Regions from separate parts of the Streptomyces sp. SCSIO 30461 genome, predicted to be linked through region 1. Evidence: riboswitches for the same ligand, from Rfam matches in the RefSeq annotation. Region 1 holds a riboswitch; each other region holds the start of a gene.
What was found. Region 1 has a riboswitch for cobalamin ahead of V1460_RS07365 (ribonucleoside-diphosphate reductase subunit alpha). Riboswitches for the same ligand answer to the same signal wherever they lie in the genome.
Positions count from the first base shown of each region.

Region 2: it holds a riboswitch for cobalamin, as region 1 does, so the genes downstream of both, V1460_RS24510 (cobalamin biosynthesis protein) here and V1460_RS07365 (ribonucleoside-diphosphate reductase subunit alpha) in region 1, are expected to answer to the same signal.
Region 3: it holds a riboswitch for cobalamin, as region 1 does, so the genes downstream of both, V1460_RS35870 (CbtB-domain containing protein) here and V1460_RS07365 (ribonucleoside-diphosphate reductase subunit alpha) in region 1, are expected to answer to the same signal.

Region 1 is NZ_CP146101.1:1,598,537-1,608,043, reverse strand. Features, by position in the region: gene mctP (monocarboxylate uptake permease MctP) at 1-1,584, shown strand, start outside; gene V1460_RS07370 (GNAT family N-acetyltransferase) at 1,682-2,185, shown strand; cobalamin riboswitch at 2,256-2,450, shown strand; gene V1460_RS07365 (ribonucleoside-diphosphate reductase subunit alpha) at 2,580-4,991, shown strand; gene V1460_RS07360 (ribonucleotide-diphosphate reductase subunit beta) at 4,991-6,028, shown strand; gene def (peptide deformylase) at 6,158-6,784, opposite strand; gene V1460_RS07350 (hypothetical protein) at 6,852-7,832, opposite strand; gene V1460_RS07345 (HD domain-containing protein) at 7,968-9,335, opposite strand; gene V1460_RS07340 (HD-GYP domain-containing protein) at 9,347-9,507, opposite strand, start outside.
Region 2 is NZ_CP146101.1:5,462,638-5,472,144, reverse strand. Features, by position in the region: gene V1460_RS24515 (cobyric acid synthase) at 1-214, opposite strand, end outside; gene V1460_RS24510 (cobalamin biosynthesis protein) at 211-1,215, opposite strand; cobalamin riboswitch at 1,247-1,401, opposite strand; gene V1460_RS24505 (hypothetical protein) at 1,565-1,786, opposite strand; gene V1460_RS24500 (inorganic phosphate transporter) at 1,821-3,071, opposite strand; gene V1460_RS24495 (class II aldolase/adducin family protein) at 3,243-3,950, shown strand; gene V1460_RS24490 (alpha/beta fold hydrolase) at 4,031-5,155, shown strand; gene V1460_RS24485 (hypothetical protein) at 5,355-6,800, shown strand; gene V1460_RS24480 (VOC family protein) at 6,825-7,229, opposite strand; partial or broken gene V1460_RS24475 (neutral zinc metallopeptidase) at 7,436-7,997, opposite strand; gene V1460_RS24470 (ABC-F family ATP-binding cassette domain-containing protein) at 8,243-9,507, shown strand, end outside.
Region 3 is NZ_CP146101.1:7,978,115-7,987,621, reverse strand. Features, by position in the region: gene V1460_RS35900 (6-carboxytetrahydropterin synthase) at 1-147, opposite strand, end outside; gene V1460_RS35895 (dehydrogenase) at 271-1,323, opposite strand; gene V1460_RS35890 (CDP-alcohol phosphatidyltransferase family protein) at 1,452-2,285, shown strand; gene V1460_RS35885 (sulfatase) at 2,398-4,140, opposite strand; gene V1460_RS35880 (DUF1775 domain-containing protein) at 4,443-5,219, shown strand; gene V1460_RS35875 (histidine phosphatase family protein) at 5,222-5,824, opposite strand; cobalamin riboswitch at 5,867-6,036, shown strand; gene V1460_RS35870 (CbtB-domain containing protein) at 6,076-6,303, shown strand; gene V1460_RS35865 (CbtA family protein) at 6,347-7,135, shown strand; gene V1460_RS35860 (alpha/beta hydrolase) at 7,290-7,865, opposite strand; gene V1460_RS35855 (response regulator transcription factor) at 8,134-8,853, shown strand; gene V1460_RS35850 (histidine kinase) at 8,868-9,507, shown strand, end outside.

The DNA of each region.
Region 1 (9,507 bases):
TTCTTCTTCCTGGCCGTCACGGTCATGGGCTTCCTGGCCTCACGCTGGCGCCGGGCGGAGAACGAGAACAGCCTGGACGAATGGGGCCTGGGCGGACGCTCGTTCGGCACCTGGGTGACCTGGTTCCTGCTCGGCGGCGACCTCTACACCGCCTACACCTTCGTCGCCGTGCCCGCGGCCATCTACGCGGCGGGCGCGGCGGGCTTCTTCGCGGTGCCTTACACCATCCTGGTCTATCCGCTGATCTTCACGTTCCTGCCCCGCCTGTGGTCGGTCTCGCACCGGCACGGCTATGTGACGACATCGGACTTCGTCCGCGGACGCTTCGGCTCCAAGGGCCTCTCACTGGCGGTGGCTCTCACCGGCATTCTCGCGACCATGCCGTACATCGCGCTCCAGCTCGTCGGCATTCAGGCCGTACTGGACGTGATGGGCGTGGGCGGCGGCGAGAACACCCACTGGTTCATCAAGGACCTGCCGCTGTTGATCGCCTTCGGCGTGCTCGCGGCGTACACCTACTCGTCCGGTCTACGGGCGCCCGCGCTGATCGCGTTCGTGAAGGACACTCTCATCTATCTGGTGATCGCGGTGGCCATCATCTACATCCCCATCAAATTGGGTGGCTTCGGCGAGATCTTCGCCACGGCTGGTGACGCGCTCTCTCAGACCAATCCCAAGACGGACAAGCCCTTCGGCGCGTTGGTGCCGGGCGAGATGGGCCACTGGGGCTACGCCACGCTGGCACTCGGGTCCGCACTGGCGCTGTTCATGTATCCGCACTCGATCACCGCCACGCTGTCCTCGCGCAGCCGTGAGGTGATCCGCCGGAACACGACCATACTGCCCCTCTACTCGCTGATGCTTGGACTGCTCGCCCTGCTCGGGTTCATGGCGATCGCGGCCGGGGTCAAGGTGGCCAACGGGCAGCTCGCCATTCCGCAGCTGTTCGAGAACATGTTCCCCGACTGGTTCGCGGGGGTGGCGTTCGCGGCCATCGGCATCGGTGCACTGGTGCCCGCCGCGATCATGTCGATCGCCGCGGCGAATCTGTTCACCCGGAACATCTACAAGGACTTCCTGAAACCGGACGCGACCCCGGAACAGGAGACCCGGGTCTCGAAGCTGGTGTCGCTGCTGGTGAAGGTGGGCGCCCTGGTGTTCGTGCTCACCATGGACAAGACGGTCGCCATCAACTTCCAACTGCTGGGCGGCATCTGGATCCTCCAGACCTTCCCTGCCCTGGTCGGCGGGCTGTTCACCCGCTGGTTCCACCGCTGGGCGCTGCTCGCGGGCTGGGCCGTCGGAATGCTCTACGGCACGATGGCGGCGTACGGGGTCGCGAGCCCGACCCAGAAGCACTTCGGTGGCTCGTCCGCCGAGATCCCGGGCATCGGCGAGATCGGTTACATCGGCCTGACGGCGTTCGTGCTCAATGTGCTGGTGACGGTGGTCCTCACCTTCGTACTGCGCGCCGCCAAGGCCCCGGACGGTGTGGACGAGACCTCCCCCGAGGACTACACGGCGGACGCGGGTGACCCTGGGGTCGAGACGGAAGCCCCGAAACTGACCGCCGCGACCCACTGACCCGTCTGACGGCGTCTGGCCGCCGCCCTCGAAGGGGCGGCGGCCAGACGTCGTTATCCGGTGCGCTTCCCCCCGCCATGTGCGGGACACTGCCCGGATGGACGTGATCATCAGACTGGTGGAACCGCAGGAGTACAGCGGCCTCGGGGAGCTCACCGCACAGACCTATCTGGACGACGGACTACTGGCCTTCGGGAAGGACGACCCCTATCTCCCGGTGCTGCGCGACACGGCGGGGAGGGCGGCGCAGTCCGATGTGTTGGTCGCCGTCGACGGCTCGGGGCGGATCCTCGGCGGAGTGGCGTTCACATTGGGAGCGAGGCCCTACGCCGATGTCGCACGCGAAGACGAGGCCGAGTTCCGGATGCTCGTCGTCGCCACCGAAGCCCGCAAGCGGGGTATCGGAGAGGCTCTCGTCATGGCATGCCTCGAACGGGCCCGCGCTGTCGACGGCTGCCACCGGCTGGTGCTGTCGACCGATCAGCAGATGCACGCCGCACACCGCATCTACGAGCGCATGGGCTTCGTGCGAACCCCCGATCGGGACTGGTCGCCCTTCGCGGAACTGGACCCGCTGCTGACGTACGCGCTTGAGCTCTGAGAACCGGCACTTCGGGGTAAGACACCCACCGCGACACAACATGTGGGGGGCGCGGCAACGCCGCGCCCCTACATGTATGCTCGACTCCGTTGCCGCAGCAGGGGAATCCGGTGGAAATCCGGAACTGTCCCGCAACGGTGAGTCGGTCTGCATTCGCTCCTTTCGCGAACCCATGAGGCGTGCCCGTGCGGCGTACCCGTGTGCGCGCGTGCCCGTGAGTGCACACCCACGAGTCCGAGGACCTGTCGGCAACGCACCCGGTCCGACCGGCCCGGGTGCCGAGACGTCCGGGCCTCGCGGATCAGGCCGGTGGACGCGGTGCGTTGTGCTGCCCAGACACACGCCCGCACCACCTTCCCCGCCGGCCCCGAGCCGAGTGAGGGAGAGCACCCCCGTGACCATCGCGCCGCCAGACCCTGCTTCATCGCAGCTCGCCGATGGGCCAGGAACCGCGCTGCTGCGGACCCTGACCGACCTCACCGCCGACCTCCCCGACACCGACCCCGGCAGGGTCGCCGCCGCAGCGCTGCGTGGCCGCCACGCGGGCTCGGACGCGACCGAACTGCGGGAGCTGGCCACGGAGGCAGCCGCGGGTCTGATCGCCGAGGACCCGGCGTACTCGCGGCTCGCGGCTCGGCTGCTCAGCCTCACCATCGCCGACGAGGCGGCCTCGCAAGGGGCCACCGGATTCGCCGCGTCCGTGGCCGTGGGCCACCGCGAGGGCCTGATCGCGGACCGTACGCACGCCTTCGTCCAGGAGCACACCGCCCGACTCGACGCGCTGGTCGACCCGGCCGCCGACGACCGCTTCGGCTACTTCGGACTGCGCACCCTCTACAGCCGCTACCTGCTGCGCCACCCGATCACCCGCAAGGTGGTCGAGACCCCGCAGCAGTTCATGCTGCGGGTCGCCTGCGGACTCGCCGAGGACGAGTCGGTGCGCGCCGTGGACGAGGTCGGCGCGCTGTACCGGCTGATGAGCCGACTGGACTACCTGCCGTCGTCCCCGACGCTCTTCAACTCAGGCACCCGGCACCCCCAGATGTCCTCCTGCTATCTGCTCGACTCCCCGCTGGACGAGCTGGACTCGATCTACGACCGCTACCACCAGGTGGCACGGCTCTCGAAGCACGCGGGCGGTATCGGCCTCTCGTACTCCCGCATCCGCTCCCGCGGTTCGCTGATCCGCGGGACCAACGGGCACTCCAACGGCATCGTGCCGTTCCTGCGGACCCTGGACTCCTCGGTGGCCGCCGTCAACCAGGGCGGCCGGCGCAAGGGCGCGGCCTGCGTCTACCTGGAGACCTGGCACGCGGACATCGAGGAGTTCCTGGAGCTGCGCGACAACACCGGTGAGGAGGCGCGGCGTACGCACAACCTCAACCTGGCGCACTGGATCCCGGACGAGTTCATGCGCCGGGTGAACGCCGACGCCGAGTGGTCGCTGTTCTCACCGGTCGACGTGCCGGAGCTGGTCGACCTGTGGGGCGACGAGTTCGACGCCGCTTACCGCAAGGCGGAAGAGTCGGGCCTCGCCCGCAAGACGATCCCGGCCCGTGACCTGTACGGGCGCATGATGAGGACGCTCGCCCAGACCGGCAACGGCTGGATGACCTTCAAGGACGCCTCGAACCGTACGGCGAACCAGACCGCCGAGCCGGGCACCGTCGTCCACTCCTCCAACCTGTGCACCGAGATCATCGAGGTCACGAACGACGGCGAGACCGCCGTCTGCAACCTCGGCTCGGTCAACCTGGGCGCGTTCGTCACCCCTGGTGGGGACATCGACTGGGAGCGGCTGGACGAGACCGTCCGCACCGCCGTGACGTTCCTCGACCGGGTCGTGGACATCAACTTCTACCCGACCGAGCAGGCCGGCCGCTCCAACGCCAAGTGGCGCCCGGTGGGCCTGGGCGCCATGGGCCTCCAGGACGTCTTCTTCAAGCTGCGGCTGCCCTTCGACTCCGCCGAGGCGAAGGCGCTGTCCACCCGGATCGCCGAGCGCATCATGCTGGCGGCGTACGAGGCGTCCTGCGACCTCGCCGAGCGCAACGGCCCGCTGCCCGCCTGGGAGCAGACCCGCACGGCGCGGGGTGTACTGCACCCCGACCACTACGGCGTGGAGCTCAACTGGCCCGAGCGGTGGGCCGCCCTGCGCGAGCGGGTCGCCACCACGGGCATGCGCAACTCGCTGCTGCTCGCGATCGCCCCGACCGCCACCATCGCGTCGATCGCGGGCGTGTACGAGTGCATCGAGCCGCAGGTCTCCAACCTCTTCAAGCGCGAGACTCTGTCTGGCGAGTTCCTCCAGGTGAACTCGTATCTGGTGGACGAGCTCAAGCAGCTGGGCGTGTGGGACGCACAGACCCGTGAGGCGCTGCGTGACTCCAGCGGCTCGGTGCAGGGCTTCAACTGGATCCCCGCCGAGGTGCGGGAGCTTTACCGCACTGCCTGGGAGATCCCGCAGCGCGGTCTGATCGACATGGCCGCGGCCCGCACCCCGTTCCTGGACCAGTCGCAGTCGCTGAACCTGTTCATGGAGACGCCGACCATCGGCAAGCTCAGCTCGATGTACGCGTACGCCTGGAAGCAGGGCCTGAAGACCACGTACTACCTGCGCTCCCGCCCGGCCACCCGGATCGCCCGCGCCGCGTCCGGGACACCGTCGGCCGCCGCCGCGGCCCCCGCCGCCACCATCCTCCCCCGGCCTTCGGCGGGGGAAATCCCAGTACAGCAGGCCGCTCCCGACGCGGACGCCATCGCCTGCTCCCTTGAGAACCCCGAGTCCTGCGAGGCCTGCCAGTAATGTCCACCGAAGCCACCAGCGCCCCGGCAAAGCGCGAGAAGAACCTGCTCGACCCCGGCTTCGAGCTGACTCTCCGCCCGATGCGCTATCCCGACTTCTACGAGCGCTACCGGGACGCGATCAAGAACACCTGGACGGTCGAGGAGGTCGACCTCCACTCCGACGTCGCGGACCTCGCCAAGCTCTCCCCCGGCGAGCAGCACCTGATCGGCCGGCTGGTCGCGTTCTTCGCGACCGGCGACTCGATCGTCGCGAACAACCTGGTGCTCACCCTCTACAAGCACATCAACTCCCCCGAAGCGCGGCTCTACCTCTCCCGCCAGCTCTTCGAGGAGGCCGTGCACGTCCAGTTCTATCTGACGCTGCTGGACACCTACCTGCCGAACCCGGACGACCGGGCCGCCGCCTTCGCCGCAGTGGAGAACATTCCCTCGATCCGCGAGAAGGCCCAGTTCTGCTTCAAGTGGATGGATTCGGTCGAGAAGATCGACCGTCTGGAGAGCAAGGCCGACCGCCGTCGCTTCCTGCTGAATCTGATCTGCTTCGCGGCCTGCATCGAGGGCTTGTTCTTCTACGGGGCGTTCGCCTACGTCTACTGGTTCCGCTCGCGCGGTCTGCTGCACGGTCTGGCGACCGGCACCAACTGGGTGTTCCGCGACGAGACCATGCACATGAACTTCGCCTTCGAGGTCGTGGACACGGTCCGCAAGGAGGAGCCAGACCTCTTCGACGACGAACTCCAGCACCAGGTCACCGAGATGCTGAAGGAGGCCGTCGCGGCCGAGCTCCAGTTCGGCCGCGACCTGTGCGGTGACGGACTGCCGGGCATGAACACCGAGTCGATGCGCGAGTACCTGGAGTGCGTCGCGGACCAGCGGCTGGTGCGCCTCGGCTTCGCCCCGGTGTACGGCTCGCAGAACCCGTTCGCCTTCATGGAACTCCAGGGCGTCCAGGAGCTGACCAACTTCTTCGAGCGTCGCCCGTCCGCGTACCAGGTAGCGGTCGAGGGCTCGGTGGACCTGGACGAGGACTTCTGACCGTCCAGGCGCCCCTTGACTGATCCGAGGGCCCCGGGCCACCGCGCAACGCGCGTGGTCCGGGGCCCTCGGACTGCCGGCACCTCTGCGGGAACCGCCGCCGGCAGGAAGCTCGGTCCTGCGGACCGCTCAGTCGTTCGGGACGGTCTCGTAGCGGGGAGTACCCTCCGCCATCTGCTTCAGCGCGTCCTTGCGCTCCCGCTTCGACAGCCGGTCGATGTACAGCCGGCCGTAGAGGTGGTCGGTCTCGTGCTGGAGGCAGCGCGCGAAGTATCCGGTGCCGCGGACCTTGACCGGGTTGCCCTCGGGGTCCTGGCCGTGGACCTCCGCGTAGTCCGGGCGGGCCAGCGCGGCGTACGCGGTCGGGACGGACAGGCAGCCCTCGTTGGAGTCGTCCAGGACGCGCAGCTCCGGCGGCAGCTCCTGGAGCACCGGGTTGCACACGACACCGGTGTGGCGCACGCCTTCGTCGTCCGGGCAGTCGTAGACGAAGACCTTCAGGTCCACACCGATCTGGTTGGCCGCGAGGCCCACGCCCTCCGCTGCGCGCTGGCTGGCGAACATGTCGTCGATCAGTGCCGCGAGCTTGTCGTCGAACTCGGTGACGTCCTGGCACTCCTTGTGGAGCACCGGGTTGCCCACGACGGTGATGGGACGGGCCGTGCCGCGCTCGCGGTGCGCCTGCTCGCGCTCCTCGCAGTCCTCCGTGTCGACGACGAAGCCGTCGCTGATCTGCTCGTCCGTCTGCTGCGCCATGCCGCCGTAAGCCTTCCTGAAATCCCTGCTCGCTGTCCCGTACAGCCTACGGCCCTGTCCGAGGTGGTCAGCAGACTTCTTCCAGATCCCGCCACTCGCGGGTGTCCGGGCTGTCGGCGACCCAGCCGTCCAGCAGCCCCCGCACGAGTCCGGTGGGCGCGGCGATACCGCATTCGCGCTCCGGTACCCAGAGATCCCCCGCCGTACGGTGCCCGAGCGGCCCCGGGTGGCCGGGCTCGCTGTGGTCGTGCGGATCCAGGTGCTCGCCCTCGCCTTCGGCGCTCGGCATCTCGCTCTCGGAACAGGCCCGGCACAGCAGCCGCACCGACGATGACCAGTCCTCGGCCGCGTATCCGGCGTCGGCCGCGAGCCGCTCCAGGGCGTCCCGGTCCTCCTCCGCCGCCGCCTCGAGCAGCACGACCCAGGTGGGGACGGGCGAAGGAGCCCAGAGCTCGATCTCGTCGAACACCGGGAAGCTGTGCCCAGCGGCGGTGGTGCGCTCACCGTGCGGGACGCCGTCGTGCAGCACCACCTCACCCCAGCGGCGGCCGGACGACGGCAGGGGAATGGAGAGCACTTCTATCCGGGCCGGGTCGAGCCGCTTGCCCCACACGACCTCGGCCTCGCCCTCCGGCGAGAGGCGCACGGCAGCGCTGCCGAGCTGCATACCGAGGGGCTCACCGCCCATGGTGGCCTCACCGGGGACCCGCAGCCCGTACGCCTGCCAGGCTCGGCGGGCGAGCGGCCAGTCCTGGAGGGCGGTGGCGGCGATACCGACGTTCCACCAGTCGGGGGCCCCGGACTCTTTGTCCAGGAGTGCCACGGCGCGCAGACCGGCGGCCCGTGCCTGCTCCCAGTCGTGCCGGAACTTGTGCAGCAGCGCCAGGTTGAACCACGACTCCGAGAGCCAGGGCTCCAGATCCGCCGCACGGGTCAGCAGTGCGCCCGCGTCCTCGTAACGGCCGTCACCGATCAGCGTGAACGCGCGGTCGGTGGCCTGCCGCCATGAGGCGGACGGCCGATGCCGTACCTTCCCGAAGATCCTCACGATTCCCGCCTGCCGGTCGCTCGGGTCACTTCCCCCGGACACGAATGTCGTCCTGTTCGCGTGTTGCCAGTCTCGCCGTGTCGCTTGTGTCTGCCGTCAATCGCATCCAACCATGCCCGGTCGGACGCTCGCTCATTACCCATGGGTTACCCAGACCGGAGGGGATCCACAGCCCCGGCACAGCACCCGTGCGAGAGAATCCACGACTTCCGGTTGGTAGTCGTGGGCCGTGCACAGACGCAGCCGCTCCAGTGCCCCCAGTGCGTCGCCCGGGCGTGCGCCGTCGAAGTCGTCGTACGCGTTGACCGCACGGACGATCCGGGCGGCGAGCGGCTGCTCACGGTACGGATCAGCCTGCCGCTCCACAACCGCCGCGACAGCGGCGGGGGCACCGCTCTGGCGCACCACGGCCCCGCCGAGGAGTGCGATACGGCGCTGCTCCGCCTCCGGCAGCAGGGCCGTGGCACCTTCCGGTACGGGGTCGACCAGGGACAACTGCCCGATGTCGTGCATCAGCGCCGCATGCTCCAGGACCGCGAGATCGGGCCCGGCGAGACCCATCTCACGGCCCACGGCGGTGCTGAGCGCGGCGACCCGGCGGGCATGGCCGCGGGGTGTGTAGCCCGCGACCTCGGTGGCGCGGGCCAGCGAGGCGATGGTCTGCCGGTAGGTGGCGCGTGCCCCTGCGTAGCGCCGGAAGGCCACCTGGGCCAGCAACAGCGGTACGCACAGCACGGGCAGCGCCCACAGCCCGGCGACGGCGGCGCCGAGCGACATCACCGCGCCGGTCGCGCAGACGGCCGAACCGATGCCGGGGAACGCCCGCAGTTCGTCGCGGAGCAGTGGGCCGAAGGGTGTGCGGACGGCTTCCGTGCAGCGCACGCAGTGCGGGACGGCGCGGGTCCACTGGATCAGTGCGGCCAGCACGGCGTCGCAGAGCGCGGTGAGTACGAGGAGCAGCAGCAGGTACAGGGCGTAGGCCGGGCCCTTGCCGAGGCTGCCGACCAGAGCGCCGGCGTTGTAGAGCGGCTGGAAGCAGACCGCGGTGAAGCCCAGGGTGAGCACCCGGCGTGCGATGAGGTCGGGCGCCGGGCCACGACCCCTGGCGATATGCGGTGCGGCACCGGCCAGCACGCCGGTGGCCACGACCGCGACGACTTGGAAGGCACCGTGGCCCGTGCTGCGACCGGCGCATTCGCCGAGCAGCGCGTAGCCCAGTGCTCCGGCCACTCCGATGGGGGCCGGTTCCCGGCCCCAGGACCCGTAGGACATGAGCGGGCGCGCAGCGGGCGGCGCCTGGGCCCAGGGAGCGTTCGCGGGGTCGGCGGGGCCCCGGCGGGCAAGCTCGCCCGCCGCTATGAGCACCCAGAACGCGAGGGCGATGCCCGGGTCCTCGATGCCGTGCCACAGGGTCCGCACGAGGGCCGTCCCGGCCAGTGCCACGGCCGCCGTGTACAGGGCGGCCGTGGCACCGGCCGCGGCCCGTGCGGGCCTGCGCTTCATGCCCGATGGCCTCATGCCCGGTGTCCGTCGGCGGCGGTACGGCCCGAGGCCGTACGGGCAACCGGTGCCGCCGTCCGGGGGTCCCGTGGCCGAAGCCGCGGTGCTCGCGGCGGCGGTGCAGTCGGCAGGTGCGGCCCGTCCGCTGTGACCTCCGTCTGCCAGCCGTGCCGTG
Region 2 (9,507 bases), 3.9 Mb from region 1:
ACGGCTCCACGCGCGCCGCCTGGGCCTGCATGGCCTGGGCGCGCCCGATCTCGGCTCCCTCGCGGGTGACGAAGGAGTTGAGCGACATGTTCTGCCCCTTGAAAGGGGCGACCTTCACTCCCCGGCGCACCAGCCAGCGGCAGATCCCCGCCGTGACGACGCTCTTGCCCGCGTCCGACGTGGTCCCCGCGATCAGCAGTCCTCCGCCGCTCACTTCCGCCTCCCCCTCATGGTCGCCGCCGCTCCCAGACCGAGTCGTGCGCCTGCGCACACCGCGAGGGCCAGCAGCCCCACGCGGCGCGACAGCCGCACCGCGCGCTCGATGTCCGCCACCCCGACGGACCTGCCCGGGGCGTTGAGCACGGGCCGGTGCTCGACGCGCCCGCCGTACGAGAGCGTCCCCCCGAGACGTACCCCGAGCGCGCCCGCGAACGACGCTTCCACCGGACCCGCGTTGGGACTGGGATGCTTCGCGGCATCCGCACGCCAGGCGCGTACGGCACCGCGCGGGTCGTCGCCCGCCAGCACCGCGAGGCCCGCGGTCAGCCGGGCGCCGGGCCAGCCCGACACGTCGTCGAGCCGGGCCGACGCCCAGCCGTAGCGCCGGTAGCGGGGCGACTTGTGGCCCACCATGGCGTCCAGGGTGTTCACGGCACGGAAGCCCACGAGGCCGGGCACTCCCGCGACCGCGCCCCACACCAGCGCGCCGACCACGGCGTCCGAGGTGTTCTCGGCGACGGATTCCACGACGGCGCGGGCGATTCCCGGACCGTCCAGGGCTTGCGGATCACGGCCGCACAGATGAGGCAGCCTTTCCCGTGCGGTCTCGATGTCGCCCGCTTCGAGTGCTCCGCCGATCGCCCTGGCCTCCCGGCCGAGCGTCGTACCGCCGACGACGGCCCAGGTGGCGGCGGCGGTCAGAGCCAGGGAAGCCGTACGGGAACGGCGTACGGAAGCGGCCGCCAGCGCAGCCGCGGTGATCGCGCCCCCGGCGCACACCGCTGTGTGCAGGGCGCCCCAGCCGCGATGGTCGCGCCAGAGCCCGCGCTCGACGGCACTCGCGGCCCGGCCGAAGACGGCGACCGGGTGGCCACGGCGGGGATCGCCGAAGAGCAGGTCGCCGGCGATTCCGGCCGTCGCACCGTACGCGAACGTGATGGCAGGGACAGCGACAGCAGGGACAAGTCCCCCCGGCGCCCGCTGCTCGGCAGGCATGTTCGTCCTCACTCAGGGTCCGCGCCCTGGCTCGACGTGATCCGACGGTAGAGAGTTCCTGGCTTCGGCACACGCCCCGGTGAGGGGGTGGATGCCGTGACAGTGGCGGGACCGCGCCGGATTCGCACCGGCTTCCTCTTCTGCCGCCGTAAGTGGCCCCGGAAGTCCACCATGGGCCGCGAACACCCGTCAACTCGCCGCTGACCTGCGACGGGACCGTGTGCGCAGGCCCACATCGGGGTTCCGACGGGTACATACACGCCGGGAGCCGGACACCCCTCGGGGGTGTCCGGCTCCCGGCGTGTTGCTGTGCCGACCGACCGTCGTTACCGGTCGCCCGGTCCGGTCGTCAGGCCACGATCAGATAGATCCCGTACGCCACGGCCGCTGCGCACAGAGCGAAGCAGGCGTACGCGCCCGTGCGCGCAAGGCCAGCGGAGCCTCCCTGCGCGGCGGCTGCCTCCTGCTTGGAGAGGCCCGCGATGCCCAGAGTGAACAGGCCCACCAGGGCGACGGTCACAACGAGACTCACGCCGAAGACGGAGCCCAGAGCTGCCCAGTCGATCTTCATGCTGATTCGCTTTCCCTTACTTCCCTTACTTCCCTCACACCGAAGCGGCGGGGGCGGGGGCGGACTCGCCGGCAGGAGCCGGGATGGTGGCCTTCAGCTCTTCGGCCGTCGCGACGGTGGGCGGCGGGGTCACGGCCGCGATGGCAGTGGTCACCACACCCGGAGCCCCGGTGTCCCCGGCGGTCTCGTCCGCGGTGACGTTGGTGTGGTCGATCGGCTTGCGGCGCGACACGGCCCAGATGGCGCCCGAGCCCGCGACCAACAGGACGGCGACGGCGACTGTGCCCCAGGTGCCCTGACTGGTGAGGAACTCGGCAGCGGCGGCGACCAGGCCGGCCGCCGGAAGGGTGAGGCCCCAGGCGACGAACATCCGGGTGGCGGTGGACCAGCGGACCACACCGCCCTTGCGGCCGAGGCCCGCGCCCATCACGGCGCCGGAGCACGACTGGGTGGTGGAGAGCGAGAAGCCCAGGTTCGAGGAAGCGAGGATGACCGTCGCGGCGCTGGTCTGGGCGGCGAAGCCCTGCTGCGGCTGGAGGTCGGTCAGTCCCTTGCCCATGGTGCGGATGATCCGCCAGCCGCCGAGGTAGGTGCCCAGTGCGATGGCCAGACCGGCGGAGACGATGACCCACATCGGGGGGTTGGAGCCCGGGACGAGGACGCCGCCGGTGACCAGAGCCAGGGTGATGACCCCCATGGTCTTCTGGGCGTCGTTGGTGCCGTGCGCCAGGGAGACCAGTCCGGCCGAGGCGATCTGACCCGTCCGGTAGCCCTTGGTGGTCGCCTTGTCGTTCGCCCCGTTGCCGATCTTGTACGTCAGCCTGGCGGCGAGGAACGCCGCGAGACCGGCGACCACCGGCGCTGCGACGGCGGGGATCAGCACCTTGGTGACGATCGTCCCGTAGTTGACGGCCGAGAAGCCTGCGGACATCACGGCTGCGCCGATGAGGCCGCCGAACAGGGCGTGCGACGAGCTGGACGGCAGACCGAGCAGCCAGGTGAGGAGGTTCCACAGGATCGCGCCGACGAGCGCGGCGAATATCACTTCCGTGCGGATGCCGTCTTCGCTGATGAGCCCGCCGGAGATCGTCTTGGCGACCTCGACGGACAGGAAGGCGCCGACGAGGTTCAGCACGGCGGACATGGCCACCGCCGTCTTCGGCTTGAGCGCCCCGGTCGAGATGGTTGTCGCCATCGCGTTGGCGGTGTCGTGGAAACCGTTCGTGAAATCGAACACGAGAGCGGTGATGATCACGATCCCGAGGAGAAGCGTGATGTTTTCCATTTACCCAGGCTTCTATTGGACGTCAGTGGCCGGTCGAACGTAGGCAACCTGAGTGAACGGAAGGTGAACTCAGCACGGCTCAGGAGTGACTCCTGGAAGGGTACGGCCGTTCCGCTTGCGGGGGGAGGCTCGTGCGGCGCGGATTTCCCTGGTCCCTGACATGATCAGCACATGAGTGGGCGGCAACGGGGTGAGTGGTGCGGGCAGGGCGATGAGGCCCAGGGCGGGCCGGTCGCGCGGGCGTGGGCGGGTCTCGTGGCCACCGCCCGCAGGACCGTCGCGGACGGACTCGTGGTCGGAACCTCCGGCAATGTCTCCGTGCGTGTGCCCGTTGACACGGGCGATGTCGTCCTGGTCACACCGAGCGGAGTGCCCTACGACCGGCTCGGGCCGCAGGATGCAGTCGGCGTGGATCTGCAGGGCCGCCGTGTGCTGGGTGAGCTGACCCCCACCAGCGAGCTGCCGATGCACTTGGCGATATACCGGGCCACCGATGCCGCCGCCGTCGTGCACACCCACGCCGTGCATGCCACCGCCGTGTCGACGCTTGTCACCGAGCTGCCGCTGATCCACTACATGGCGGCGGCACTCGGCGGGCCCGTCCGCGTGGCCCCGTACGCGCTCTACGGCACCGAAGAGCTCGCGACCCGAATGCTCGACGCCCTCGCGGACCGTACCGGCTGCCTGCTCGGGAATCACGGCACCGTGACCTACGGCGCCTCGCTCGACCAGGCGTACGACCGCACCGCCCAGCTGGAGTGGATGTGCCGGGTGTGGCTCACCGCGAGCTCCCTGCCGGGCAGTGCGCCGAGCCTGCTCTCGCGGGCTCAGGTGGAGGAGGTGCGCGACAAGCTCCGCACCTACGGTCAGCCCGGCTGATCCGGTGGTCGGCGCACGGCGCATCACTCACGGTGGCGCGCCCACTGGCAGCCCGGCGCGGACGTCACCACACTGGAACGGTGCGCCCGGTTACAGCGACGGCAGCTGCCGTCACCACCCTGCTCGGTATCGGAGCGGCCGCGTTCGCCGCGGGCCGGTACGCGAGCGATGCGGCACTCAAGGCAACGCCCGAACGCCCTGTGCCCGGCGAGCCCCGGCTCACCGTGCACGCCACGGGGCCGGGCCGGATCACGCTCACGCGCAGCCTCGCCTCACTCCGCCCCGGTGTGTACGGACTCGCCGGCACCGGGGTCCACGCAGTCGTCGGCCCGGTGCTCGAAGACGTCCCGCACGCCGCGGACACCGTCGTCCGCCGACTGGAGAGCGTGGGCCACGGCAGTCTCGACATCGGGACCAAGGTCCGCTTCACTCCGCGGTTGCACAGCGGAACGCCGTCCTCCCTCGGCATCGACCACGAGGACGTGGAGGTGCACGGAGAGTTGGGTCCGCTGCCCGCCTGGTTCGTCCCCGGGCCCCGCAGCACATGGATCATCGCCGTGCACGGCCTCGGCGCCACCCGCGAACACGTGCTGAACCTGATGCCGTTCCTCGCCGGGCGGCGTGTGCCGGTGCTGGCCGTCTCCTACCGCGGCGACCGCGGCGCACCCCGCCCACCCGACGGCCTCTGCCATCTCGGTGACTCCGAGTGGCGCGACCTCGACGCGGCCATCCGGTACGCCGTCCGCGCCGGTGCCGAGCGCGTGATCGTCCACGGCTGGTCCGTCGGAGCCGCGATGGCCCTGCACGCCGCCGCCAACTCGGCCGTACGGGACCGGATCGCCGGGCTCGTCCTGGACTCCCCGGTGCTCGACTGGGAAGCCACCCTGCGCGCCCTCGCGACCGCACGCCACACCCCGTCGGTGCTCCTTCCGCTCGCGGTCCGCGCCGCTCAGGGGCGCACCGGGCTGCACGGCGACCGGCTGCTGGAGGCCGCGGATCCGGACGGTCTCGGCGTACCCACGCTGATCTTCCACGGTCCCGACGACCGAATCGCGCCCTGGGCCCCCGCACGGGAGCTCGCGGCACGACGGCCGGACCTGGTCAGCCTCCACACCGTCACCGAAGCCCCGCACGCGGCGATGTGGAACGCCGACCCGGCACGCTACGAGGAAGCCCTCCGCCGCTTCCTCACCCCCTTGATCTGAGCGGCCGCCCTTCCGGCCGGTCGCTCGGATCGGCCGATCCCCGCATGGGCCGGCGCCTGCGGCGGGGCCCGAGCGCAGTCCGCGGTGGCCCGCGAACAGGCTCAGGACCCGACTCCGCCGCCGCCCCGCGACCGGGCCTCTCGGCAGGTTCCCGCTTTCCGATTGGGCTTTCGGGCCGACAGCGGGAAGACTGCTCCCCGTGACGTCCCGTAACGTGCGCGACTCCAGACTCCGTCTTGTCCGTCCTCGTCCCACCGCCACGGCCCGACGCGCCGTGGCGAACCGGCGTACGCGCCCCGCCCCGCGCCCGCCCGAGGGCACTCCACCGGCCGCCGAACTGGCCCGCCAGGCGCGTGGGGCGCTCGCCGACGCCGTCCGTATCGCCCGCTGGGCCGCGGCCGCCCCCGACGCCGCTGTTCGCACCGCCGTACGGGAACAGGCCGCGGTGGCGCTGGGGCTGACACCGGACCAGGCGGGCGCGAGCTGGGACCGCGCACGTCTCGCCGGGCTTGTGGAACTCCACGGCAACACCGCTCGCCCCGGTTGGCGGCTGAATGCCTGGGACCGCGACGACACCGCCGTGCTACGGGGCTGGGTCGCCCTGTTCGACGCCTGGTCGCTGATCCACCCCGCACCCGATGACGTGGCCCCGGCGGCCGTCGCCGAGGTGGTCGAAGCCATCCCCCAGGTCCTCACCCTCCTTCAGCTCTCCGCCGGCCCCGTCCTCGTGCCTGCCCTGCTGGACCTGCTTCAGCAGCGCGTCGCGGAACTGCGTGACGAGCGCTGCGAAGTGCCCGTCGCGCCCTGTCCTGACGCGGCCGTGCCCCTGCGGCGTGAGCCGGCCGCGCGCCCGGCAGCCGAGGCCGGGCCGAGCGCCGCGGCCCCGTTCCCGGCCGTCCCGGGGGGCCGGACCGTCTCCGACTCCCTGCTCCCCGCGCTGATGGACTGGGCGCTGGAAGGGCTCGCCGCGGTCGGTGCGCTCATCCTCGGCCAGGGGCAGGCCACCCTCACCCCCCTCGGCAACTGGGCGGTCTGGGTCAAGCTGGAGCAGATCTGCGTGGCGGCCCAGAGCCCCGCGGGCCACATCGAGCACTCGGCTGAGGATCTGCTCCGTGCCTGCGCCGGGCTCAGCCCGGGGCCCGCCAGGGACGAATACCGCGCGTGGCTGGCCGCGCGCACCATTTCCAGCGCCGTCTCCGAACTCCTCGCCGCGGCCCGTGGTGAGGACGCGCTGCTGCGCGGTCTCGCTTTCGAAGCGCTCCGGGTCGTAGGCGCCCCCGCCGAGGCAGCGGTGCGCGCAGCCGCCGACGAGCCGCCCCTGCGTCCCTACGCTCTGCTCTGGCTCGCCGAGTACGAAGGCGCTGACCCGGACGACGCCGCCGAAGCGCTGACCCGTGAGGAGTCGACCTGGCTCTGGGTCGACACCGCGGCAGCCGTCTCCGACCACGGTGAGGCCACGCTGCTGGTGCGTCACCTCGAAGCGGCAGTCCAGGGCACCATCCCCGCCCTGTTGGATGAGGTCAGGGCGGTCGGCCATCCGCGCACGGTGCAGGTCCTGGTCGCGCTGGCGGCAGCCCACCCCGATCCTGCCCTGGCCAAGGCCCTCCGCCGGGCGGCCTTCCAGGTGCACACCGGGGGGGCGTGACTCCCCGGGGGCCGGCCCTCCGCGTCATTCCGCGCTCGCGCCAGGACGATACGTCCCGAAGCTCCAGACGTTGCCTTCAAGGTCGCGCGCCATGTAGTCCCGGGAGCCGTAGTCCTGGTCGGTGGGCGGCAGCACGATGACCGCCCCGTGCTCCACCGCCCTGCGGTGGTGCGCGTCCACATCGTCGACCTGGACATAGACACCGACCGGGCCGCCGCTCTCCATCAACCTGTCGAACTCGCTGCCCGTGCCCTTGCTGCCCAGCATCACCATCCCGTTCCCATAGGACAGCTCCGCGTGCACCACCTTGCCGTTTCCGCCCTCGTACACGGCGTGCTCGGTGAAACCGAAGGCCTCGGTGAGCTGCTTGATCGCGGCCTTGGCGTCCACGTACAGCAGTGTCGGGCAGATGCTCGGTGCGTCCGCCATCTCGATCGCTCCTCCCTCACGCGCTCCAGGCACGTCCCGTCGCCGCGGGGCCACCGGAATGTGATCCGGATCTCAGTCTGGCAGGGGGCACCGACAATGCCCGGGATCATCGGCGCTCCTGTGGGCGAAGTCCCGTGAAGTCCCGTGAAGTCCCGTGAAGTCCCGTGAAGTCGGGACGGACTGCGGCGGAGCGTGGGCGGAGCGCTTCAGCGGAAGGTGTTGCACGCGGCCATGTCGCCCGTGCGGTAGCCGGTGTGGAACCACTGCTGACGCTGCGCCGCCGAGCCGTGCGTCCAGGTATCCGGAGTGACCCGCCCCTGCAACGCCTGCTGGATCCGGTCGTCGCCCGCCGCCGCCGCGTCGAGGCCTTCCCGGATGTCGGCGTCGGTCAGCCGTGTCAGCAGCGGTTTCCCGGTCTTCTCGTCCGGGGTCGTCGTGGCGTGGTGCGCCCACACTCCCGCGTAGCAGTCCGCCTGCAGCTCCAGCCTGACCGCGTTGCTCCCCGCACCTGCCCGGTCGTCCTGCGCCGCGGCCAGTGTGCCCATCTGGTTCTGGATGTGGTGGCCGTATTCATGGGCGACGACATACGCCTGCGCGAAGGGCCCGTCGGACGCCCCGAACCTGGTACGCAGCTCGTCGAAGAAGCTGAGGTCCAGGTAACACCTTGTGGTCGGCCGGGCAGTAGAACGGCCCGACCGCCGACGTGGCCGATCCGCACGCCGTCCCGACCCGCTCGGCGAACATCACCGTCGGCGCGTCGGAGTACCGCATCGATCAGCGCAGTACGGCCCGCCCGTTTTGCGTGTCGCTCGCGCACCGCCCCGCGTCCCTTCGGCGCGCGGCCGGATCGTGCGCGGCGCCGACCGAACCGTGGGCAGGGCCACAGAAATCCGGTTGCAGGAGCCCGGTAGACTGCCTCCCATGGCAATTCTCCTCGTGGACTAGACGGCGTCGAAGCCTCGTACGCACGCCCCGTCGTCCTTCCGCCGTCCGTCCCGTTCTGGAGTCTTTCCGTGATCACCGCTTCCGGCATCGAGTTGCGCGCCGGCGCCCGTGTCCTCATCGAGTCCACCACCTTCCGTATCGCCAAGGGCGACCGCATCGGCCTCGTCGGCCGCAACGGAGCGGGCAAGACCACGCTCACCAAGTGCCTCGCGGGTGAGGGCGTCCCCGCCGGCGGCCAGATCGCACGCTCGGGGCAGGTCGGCTACCTCCCGCAGGACCCGCGTACCGGCGACCTCGACGTCCTGGCCCGCGACCGCATCCTCTCCGCTCGCGGCCTCGACGTCCTGATCCGCAAGATGCGCGAGAACGAGCAGCGCATCGCCACCGGAAAGGGCGCCACTCAGGAGAAGGCGCTGAAGCAGTACGAGCGCCAGGAGACGGAATTCCTGACCAAGGGCGGCTATGCCGCCGAGTCGGAGGCCGCCACGATCGCCGCCGCGCTCAACCTGCCGGACCGGGTGCTCGGCCAGCCGCTGCACACCCTCTCCGGTGGCCAGCGCCGCCGCGTCGAGCTCGCCCGGATCCTCTTCTCCGACGCCGACACCCTGCTGCTGGACGAGCCGACCAACCACCTCGACGCCGACTCGATCGTCTGGCTGCGTGACTATCTGAAGACCTACCGTGGCGGATTCATCGTGATCTCCCATGACGTCGACCTCGTCGAGACCGTCGTCAACAAGGTCTTCTACCTCGACGCCAACCGCTCCACCATCGATGTCTACAACATGGGCTGGAAGCTCTACCAGCAGCAGCGCGAGGCCGACGAGAAGCGCCGCAAGCGGGAGCGCCAGAACGCCGAGAAGAAGGCCGCGGCGCTCAACGCCCAGGCCGACAAGATGCGCGCCAAGGCCACCAAGACCGTCGCCGCGCAGAACATGGCGCGCCGTGCCGAACGGCTGCTGTCCGGCCTTGAGGACGTCCGGGCCGCCGACAAGGTCGCCAAGCTGCGCTTCCCCGAGCCCGCCCCGTGCGGTAGGACCCCGCTGATGGCGGAGGGCCTGTCGAAGTCCTACGGCTCCCTGGAGATCTTCACCGATGTGGATCTCGCCATCGACAAGGGTTCGCGCGTGGTGATCCTCGGGCTGAACGGTGCCGGAAAGACCACCCTGCTGCGCCTGCTCGGCGGGGTCGAGAATCCCGACACCGGCGAGGTCGTCGAGGGCCACGGCCTCAAGCTCGGCTACTACGCCCAGGAGCACGAGACGCTCGACCCGGACCGCACGGTGCTGGAGAACATGCGCTCCGCCGCGCCCGATCTCGACCTGGTCGAGGT
Region 3 (9,507 bases), 6.4 Mb from region 1:
GACGATGTTGTCCTCGTCCAGCTCAGGCCTGCGGAAGGTGGCGTCGACCAGGAAGGTCGCGCCGTGCAGACGCTGTGCCGGTCCGAAGACCTCCCCGCGGAAGCTGTGGGCGATCATGAGGTGTTCGCGGACTGTGACGCTGAACAACGGCTGTGCCTCCGGTCGGTGCTCCTGGCCGCTGCGGCGGCCCCTGTCCTTCAGTACGGCCGGAGCGTACGCCGCGTTCAAGGGCCCGTTTCGTGCCGGTCGAACCGGCCATCGGGCCAGGTGTCACTCGTAGCGCACCCGGAGGCACATCCCCGGCATTTCCCCGGACGTGATGCGGGCCAGCACCGACGGCAGCTCGGTGAAGGCGCACTCGCCGGTGACGAGCGCGTCGAAGGCCGGATCGGCGAGCAGTTCCAGCGAGAGCGCGAGCCGGTCGGCGTACGTACGGCTGGAGCGCCGCGCCGGGGACACGCGTCCCACCTGGCTGCCGCGCAGCACCAGACGCCCCGAGTGGAAGGCCTCTCCGAGCGGCAGGCTGATCCGCCGGTCGCCGTACCAGCTCAGCTCCAGGACCGTGCCCTCCGGGGCGAGCAGTTCGAGCGAGCGGGCCAGCCCGGCTTCAGTGGCGCTGGCGTGTACGACGAGGTCGCAGCCGCCGATGCCGTCGGCGGGCAGCGCGAAGTCGACGCCGAGTGCCTCGGCGACGGCGGCACGCGCCGGGTCGGCGTCGACCAGCTGGACCCGTACGCCGGGGAAGCGTGCCAGCAGCCGGGCCACGGAACAGCCGATCATGCCCGCGCCGACGACGGCGATACGGTCGCCGACGAGAGGCGCGGCGTCCCACAGGGCGTTGACGGCGGTCTCCACCGTCCCGGCCAGGATCGCCCGTTCGGCGGGCACGCCGTCCGGCACCGGGGTCACGGCGCTCGCCGGGACGACAAAGCGGGTCTGGTGCGGGTAGAGCGAGAAGACCGTGCGGCCGACGAGGTCCCGGGGGCCCTCTTCCACCACGCCGACGTTCAGATAGCCGTACTTGACCGGCCCGGGGAAGTCCCCTTCCTGGAAGGGCGCCCGCATCTCGGCGTACTGGCTTTCGGGGACGCCACCGCGGAACACCAGGCTTTCCGTGCCCCGGCTGACCCCGGAGTACAGCGTCCGGACCAGGACTTCCCCGTCGGCAGGGGCCGGCAGTGTGGATTCGCGTATCTCGCCGCTACCTGGGGAGACGAGCCAGAAAGCGAGCGCGGCGTGCTTCGCCGACTCGGCCGAAGGGGCGGCCCGGTGACCGGCCGGTGCCTGGGCCGATGTGCCGGCCGACGGTTCTGCGGATTCCATCGCGAACTCCATTGAGGACCTCCCGCTGAACACTCGGGTTCCGGTTTACGTTCTGAAAATCATGAGGGCCGCTCACACGGAATGCGGCGTTCATCGACTCTGTCACACAGCCGGAGGGTGGTTGCGCAGTGGCCCTGAGCGGCACTTTCGACACGAGACTGGTGCGCCCCGAGACGACGGCGGGGGTGGGCGCCCAGGCTCTTCTGCTCGTCCTGCTCGGCACCGTGCTCGGCCTGGGGCCGGCCGGCTGGCTGGCGGGCCTCGTCTTCACTTTCGCCACCTGGGCGGTGCTCACGCGGGCACTGCGCCGGTCCTGGCCCGGGCGGATGTCCTTCGGGCCGGCCAACGGTGTGACCCTGGCGCGGACGGTACTGGTCGGGGGCGTGACCGCGCTCGTCGCGGACTCGTTCGTCAACGGGACTCCGCTGTCCGGCGTCTCTCTCGTCAGCGAGCCACCGCTGGCGGTCATGGTCGCGCTGACCGCGGTGGCGCTGGTCCTGGACTGCGTGGACGGCCAGGTGGCCCGGCGCACCGGTTCGGAGTCGCCCCTCGGTGCGCGCTTCGACATGGAGGTGGACGCGTTCCTCATCCTGGTGCTCAGCATCCATGTGGCGACGTTCCTGGGGCCGTGGGTGCTGCTGATCGGTGCGATGCGGTACGCCTTCGTCGGGGCGGCACGGTTTCTGCCGTGGCTGAACGGCCCGCTGCCCCCGAGCATGGCGCGCAAGACCGTCGCCGCGCTCCAGGGGATCGTGCTTCTGGTCGCGGGCGCCGGGATCATGCCGCTCGCTGTCGCCGCGGTCATGGTCGCGGCGGCGCTGGCGGCGCTGGTCTGGTCCTTCGCGCGGGACATCGGGGGGCTTTGGCGTTCGGGGAGCCGAGTGGGCGACGGCGGCAACGGCGGCAGCAGCGGTGCCGACGGCGCGGTCGTGGTGCGCGAGACCTCCCATGCCGGTGTGTGAAAGCCCGGGGAACCAGGGGAACCAGGTAGACACTGATGGCGGCGCCCCGCACATGGTGCGGGGCGCCGCCATCAGTGTCCGTGCCGTCCGTGCCGTCCGTGCCGTGGGTGCCTCAGCGGGACGAGGGGGCCGGGGAAGCGGAGGAGAATGTGCCGAGGAAGCGGTCCCGGAAGCTGTCCATCCGCCAGACCGGCGCCTTGGGGCCGGGGCTCAGCCCCTCCTCCCAGCCCCAGCCGGAGATCCGGTCCAGCACCGACTGATCGTGGGCGACGATCGCCACGGGGACGTCGCGCCCCAGATCGCCCCGGGTGACGGTCGTGACGGGCTGGTGGTCACCGAGGAAGACCAGCACCGTGTCCTTGCCGGCGTACTTCTCGACGTACGAGATCAGACTGCCGAGGGAGTACTCGACGGCGCGCCGGTACTCGTTGCGCACCTGGTCGGGGTCCTTCCAGACCTCCTGGGGGCTCTTGCCCTCCTCCTTGATGGAGTTGTAGACCGAGCCGTCGCCGACCTCGTCCCAGCCGATCATCCTGGGTATCGGCGCCCAGGGGTTGTGGCTGGAGGCGAGGATGATCTCCGCCATCATCGGCTCACGGCCGGCCTTGCCGTGTTCGAGTCGCTCGAACGCCGCCAGGCTGTACTGGTCGGGCACGGGCGTCCAGCTGAACTTCGGGCCCTGGTAGCCGAGCCTGGTCGAGTCGTACACATGGTCGAGCCCGTAGAACTTCCCTTCGGGCCAGGCCCGCGTGACACCCGGCATGATGCCGACCGTGCGCCAGGCCCCCGTACGCCGGAAAGCGCTGGTGAGGGTCATCCGGTCGCCGCTGGTGAGGCTGAGGTAGCGCTGCTGGTTCTTGATCCACAGGCCCGAGTTGAACGTCGAGTGCGCCAGCCAGCTCCCCCCGCCGTACGTCGGAGAGGTGAGGAAGGCGCTGCGCGAGGCGAAGCCCGCGGCCCGCAGCCGCTTCGTACCGTCCGCGAGCACGGCGTCGACCTGCGCGGCCATCGCCGGGTCCTGCACGGCGCTGCGGCCGTAGCTCTCGATGAAGGTGAAGATGACGTCCTTGCCGCGCAGCGCGCTCAGCAGCTGGTCGGGGGGCGTGGCACGGAAGGCGTCGACGCGGGACTCCCTGGCGAACCGGCCCTCGTCACCGAGCCCGGCACGCACCTGGTGCACCCGCTGCTGAGCGAGATCGGCCGTGGTCCCGGAAGCGAACGGAAGTCCCGCCGACGTCTGCGGCCCGAGCAGTGCCAGCACCATCCACAGGGAACCGAGCGCGAAGGTGCCCTGGGTGGCCACGGCGCTGTGCCGCACCACCAGGTGGCTCACCCGGACGACCGCCAGGGATGTGAGCACCAGCAGGGCGAGTACGAGAAGCACCACGCCGACCTCGGCGGCGATGGCGCCGCCCGGGCCGATGGAGTCTTCCAGGAACGACGCGGCGTCGTCGAACAGGATCCAGTCCAGTACGAGGTCGAACGGCCGGTCGAGTGTCGAGAAGAACCCCATGTCGAGGAACTTCAGGATCGTCAGCAGCCCCAGCAGGGCCCCGCCGACCGCCGCTGCGACCCACCTCGCCCGCGCCCGCAGCGCCTGGAGTGCGAGCAGGAGCGCAACGCCGAACAGCCCTTCCACCGGTATGCGGACGAATGCCGCGGGTGTGAGGTGGTCGGGTTTGTTCGGTGCGAGGAGAGCCAGGAACACGAGCAGTACGGCGAGGCCGGTGGTGGTACGCCGGACGGCGCGCGCCGCACCTGGACGCCGTCCGCGCCAGCCGCGAGCGGCGCTGGTGGCGACGGGAGTTTCGGGAGCGGCTTCCGTCGTGCCGGGGATGTCCGCGACACCCGGCATGTCGGGCTGGGTTGTGGCCTGTCTCGGCAGCCGGCCCCTTGTCGGCTGCTCTGCCTGGTCCCGCTGCTCCTGCGGTTCTTTCGGTTCCTGCGGTTCTTTCAGTTGCTGCGGTTGCTGCGGTTCTTGGCGAGAGCGCGTCCAGAGCGGCACCCGAACATCCTTCCGTGCTGGCCCGGTGAGCACGACGGCCCGGACCCGGGAGGCCCGGGGTCGCCGATATCAGTACGGTTCGGCGATGCCATCAGTTCAAGCCGCTGCCCGTGCCCCATGATGGGGCAGCACATTCACTCCGGGAGCCACCCGTGTCTCACATCACCAAGGCGCGCACCGCACGCCGCCTTTCCGTACTCGCCGGCCTCAGCGGTGCCTCGCTCGCGGCCTCGCTCGCCTTCGCCGTCCCCGCGGCGGCGCATGTGGAGGTCGAGGCGGAGGGCGCCGCGGCCCTCGCCCAGAACGTCACGCTGGACTTCAGCGCCGAGTCCGAGTCCGACAGCGCGGGCATCAGCAGGATGGAGGTCATCCTCCCCGAGGGCATCCTCCCGTCCGATGTCACCTTCAAGCAGGGACCGGACGGCTGGAAGTTCGCGACCACCCCGCGCGGTTACACCGTCTCCGGCCCCGCGGTCGGCGTCGGTGACGACGTGGAGTACTCGGTGACCGTGCGGCAGTTGCCCGATGCCGAGTCGCTGGCATTCAAGACCCTCCAGACGTACGGCGACGGGCGCGTCGACCGCTGGATCGAGCTGGAGGAGTCCGGCGGCGGGGAGGGCGACGGCCACAGCCATGGGCACGGCAATCCGGCACCACAACTCGCCCTGAAGCCCGCCGCTCCCGGGGCGAAGCCGGTGGCGCCCAGCCCGAGCGCCGTCGCACCGGAGCAATCTCCGGCGAAGTCGCCGGAGAAGTCCACGGGGAACGCGTCCGGCAAACCCGCGACCGGTAACCAGGGGCCTGAGAGCGCCCAGGACGCCGGGGAAGGCGGCTCGTCGCCCGTACCCGCGCTGGTCATCGGTGCGGTGGTGCTCGCTGCCGTCGCCGGGGGCGGCTACTGGTGGAAGCGCCGGGGCGCCGCTTCCTGAGGTCAGGCGGTGGGCGCCGTGGCGACCAGCCGCAGATTCCACCTTCCGCCGTGCCAGGTGAGGCCGATACCGGACAGCGGTGGCACGTCGAGCCGCCAGAACGCGGGCAGCGGCGCGCCGAGCGCGTACACGCCCGCCGCCCGTACGACCGAGGGCTCGACCACGGCCAGTACGCGCCGTCCGGTGTCCTGGGGCAGATCCCCTGGAAGGGAGTCCAGCCAGCCGCCGATCCGCAGGCACAGTTCCCGCACGGACTCACCGCCATGCGGTGCGGCCGCCGGGTCGGTGGTCCACTGCCGGACCGCTTCGGGGCCCGCTTCGGGCCCCACGCCGGCCAGCACTTCGGTGAGTGAACGGCCCTGCCAGGAGCCGTGGTCCAGGTCGCGCAGCCGGGGTTCGACCGATGCGTCGAGCCCCAGCGCGTCCGCCGTCTGCCCGCACCGTACGGACGGCGCCCGGAGTACGACCGGGGCGGCGGGGAGTGCGGACCGCGCAGCTTCTGCCTCGTGTACGGCCCGTTCGTCGAGCGAACCGCCGCCGAAGCGAGCCTCGCCGCGTACCGAGGGACCCGCTGCGGCGCACAGCAGCGTCAGTCTGACCGACATGCGGACTTCCTTCCGTGTGATGAAGATCGCTGGTCACAGGCCCTATTGGCGGCGGGTTCACGGACCGCTACCCTCTCATCCGAAAGGATGACGGCAGACACGGAAGACCGGTGAGAAACCGGCACGGTCGCGCCACTGTGTGCCAGGCGGTCAGAGTCCCCCCAGGGACGGGGCCGTCGGGTGAGTCAGACCCGTGACCGTCATCGCGTGCACCACCGAAAGCGGGACGCGTGTTCCCGAGGAGGTCCGGTATGGCCCAGTCCGCCATCACACCCGTCGAAATCCCCGTTGGCCAGCCCGTGCTGGTGAAGCTCCCGGTCCGCGTCGTCGCACCCTGGGCCGCCTTCTTCGGGCTGCTGATGCTCGTCATGCTGTACTTCGTCGGCGCCGAACAGGGTGCGTTCTCCGTGTTCTCCGGTGAGGGCGTGCACGAGTGGGTCCACGACGGCCGTCATCTGCTCGGCTTCCCGTGCCACTGACCCGTACTGCTGAACCCATACGTACGGGACAGGACAACCGCACATGAATTCCGCAACTGTAAGGGCCCTGCTCGTCCGCGGCATGCTCGCGGGCGTGCTCGCCGGGCTGCTCTCCTACGGACTGGCCTACCTCATCGGTGAACCGCAGATCGACGCCGCCATCGCGGTCGAGGAGGCGGGCGCGGCCCACCACGGCCACGGCGGTGGCGGTGGCGAGCCGGAGGAGGAACTGGTCAGCCGCGCGGTGCAGGCGACCGCCGGTCTGAGCACGGCTGTTCTGGTCTACGGCACGGCGCTCGGTGGCATCACCGCGCTGGCGCTGTGCTTCGCGCTCGGCCGGTTGGGGGCCTTCGGCGCCCGTGCCACGGCCGCGCTCGTCGCGGCGGGCGGCTTCGTCGCCGTCGCGTTCGTACCGTTCCTCAAGTACCCGGCCAACCCGCCGGCCGTCGGTGACCCGGGGACACTCAACCAGCGCACCGCGATGTTCTTCCTGATGATCGTGTTCAGCGTGCTGCTGCTGATCGGTGCGGTGCTGATCGGCAAGAAGCTGGCACCACGCTGGGGCAACTGGAACGCGACGGTCGCCGCGGGCGCCGTCTTCACCGTGGTGGTGGGTGTCGCGCTGGCCTTTCTGCCGGCGGGCGACGCGACCCCGGAGCACTTCCCGGCCGATGTCCTGTGGCAGTTCAGGCTGGCGTCGCTCGGCGTCCAGGCGCTGCTCTGGGCAGCGCTCGGGCTGATCCTCGGCGAGTTCGCCCAGCGGGTGCTCGAGCCCAAGGCCGCCGCGTCGCAGGGGCCGCGCGAGTCGGCAGCCCCGGTGGCCGTGAACTGACGGTACCGGCAGGCGATCACGACGATGGACCCCGCCCGGGGGCGCGCCGGGGCGGGGTCCTTCTCGTTGGTCATGTCATTCGTCGGACGTCGGTCGAGTCATATGAGAGGACCCGTCATATGAGAGGACCCGCGCGCCGTACGAGGACCGCGTGTCACACGAGGACCCGCGCGGGCCGCCGTGTGAGATGCGTGGTGAGGAAGGCCCATACCGCGGGTGCCATCCACTGGGCCGGGTCCTCGTCGCCGCACGGACTCAGGTTCGCGAGCTTCCCCTGAGGGAGTGCGCGGGCCAGCTCCCCGGCGGTGCCCGGGATGACAAGGGTGGGTACGCGGACGGTGGAGAGGTCGATGCCGTCGGGGGCGTCGATGCCCTCACCGACGGCGCCGAGCACCTCGTCGGCGTCGATGACGACCGCGGCCCCGAACGGCTCGGGATGGTCGGCCGCCGCTCGCAGCGCGACGACGGCTCCCCTGCCGGTGCCGCCGACGGCGGCGTTGCCCAGCCCCAGATGCTCGGCGAGCGCGGCGGCATCGTCGGCGTCCCGCGCCTCGGACACGATGACGGTGTAGCTGTCGGTGAGCCGCCGGGCCAGTGGGAGCAGACCACCGCCGTGGTCGTGGCCCGCGCCTGAGCCCGATTCGTGCAGGAGGACCAGGGTTGGTCCGGTGCCGAGCCGGGTGGCCCGCAGCGGGCGACCGTCACCGGCGGGATAGCTGAACGTGTCCATGCCTCGCCCTCCGTTGCACGTCTTGCGTCGTATGCTCAAGAGTCGAGGAAGTCGCCCGTCGTAACCATCCGGCAGTCGTCCGGAATCGCCCCGCCGAGTGGCTGACGTCTCCCCGCCGTCCGGCCAGGACGCCGCCTGTGTGGCACGTGAGCCTGCCATCGCCGACCGCGCCGATGTCGCTCGGCGTGGTCGCTGTAGGTCGGCATCACCTGGAATGGTACGAAACGGTGCTGATCGGGTAAGTGCTCGGAAGGCGAGTGGAGCACACGTGATCCGGGTACTGGTGGTCGATGACGAAGCCCTGATCCGTACGGGCTTCCAGCACATCCTCGACGCGGCGGACGACATCGAGGTCGTCGCGGCGGTCCCAGGCGGCGATGCGGTCAGGACCGCCCAGGAACTGCGCCCCGACGTGGTTCTGCTCGACATCCGGATGCCGGACGTGGACGGGCTCACCGTACTGGCAGCGCTGCGCAGACTCCCGCAGCCACCGGTGGTAGCCATGCTCACGACCTTCGACATGGACGAGTACGTGGCCACGGCACTGCGCTCCGGCGCCGCCGGGTTCCTGCTCAAGGACACCGACCCCGAGGCGTTGCCGTACCTGGTGCGGACTCTGGCCGACGGGGGTGCCGTGCTGTCGTCCAAGATCACCCGCACGGTCGTGGACCGCTACCTCGAAACGGGCGCGGGCTGCCGGGAGAGCGCGGCACGAGGCCTCGGGCTGCTGACCGAGCGGGAGCGGGATGTGCTCGTCCTGGTCGCCGACGGGCTGTCCAACGGAGAGATCGCGGCGCGCATGCATCTGAGCACCGGCACGGTCAAGGACCATGTCAGCGCGATCCTCACCAAGCTGGACGTCGCCAGCCGGGTCCAGGCGGCGCTGCTCGCCGAGCGGGCCGGAATGCTCAGGCCGCCGACGCGTACGGCGGACGACCGCCCGGCGGGTGAGCACGCAGGCGATCACACAGGGGAGGCGGCGCCGTGATCCCGCGCGGAATCATGCACGGCACGGTGGTCGACCACACGGTGGCCGACCACGGCACCCTGCCCCGGCGGCTGCCCACCCCCCTGGTCAACGCCGCCCTCGTCGCGTTCTCGATCCTCGACGCCTGGATCCAGGTCGGCAGCCATGACCCCGTGCTGCTGGCCTTCGCGCTGGTCGCCGCCGTGTCACTGCTGCTGCGCCATCGGCTGCCGCTGCTCACCTTCATCGTCACGCTGCCCGCCGTCATGGTCTCCGACGCCATCTTCGCCGCACTGGTCGCGCTGTACACGCTGGCCTCGCTCACCCGCCACCGGATGCTGCTGGGCGTCTGCGCGCTGGCCTTCACCGTCTGCGACAGCATCAAGTGGCCGTCCGCCTCCATCGACCTGTCCAGCACCCAGGGCTTCGTCTCACTCGGCTACTCCGCGGCCACCGCGGCCGCCCCCGTCTTCCTCGGCCAGCTCGTCCAGACCCGGCGCGATCTGTCGCTGCGCCTCGCCGAGATCTCAGAGGCGCGCGACCACGAGCGTCTGCTGACCGCCCAGAGCATGCTGTCCCAGGAGCGCGCCCAGCTCGCCCGCGAGATGCACGACGTGGTCTCCCACCAGGTGAGCCTGATCGCCGTACGGGCCGGGGCGCTTCAGGTGGGCACCC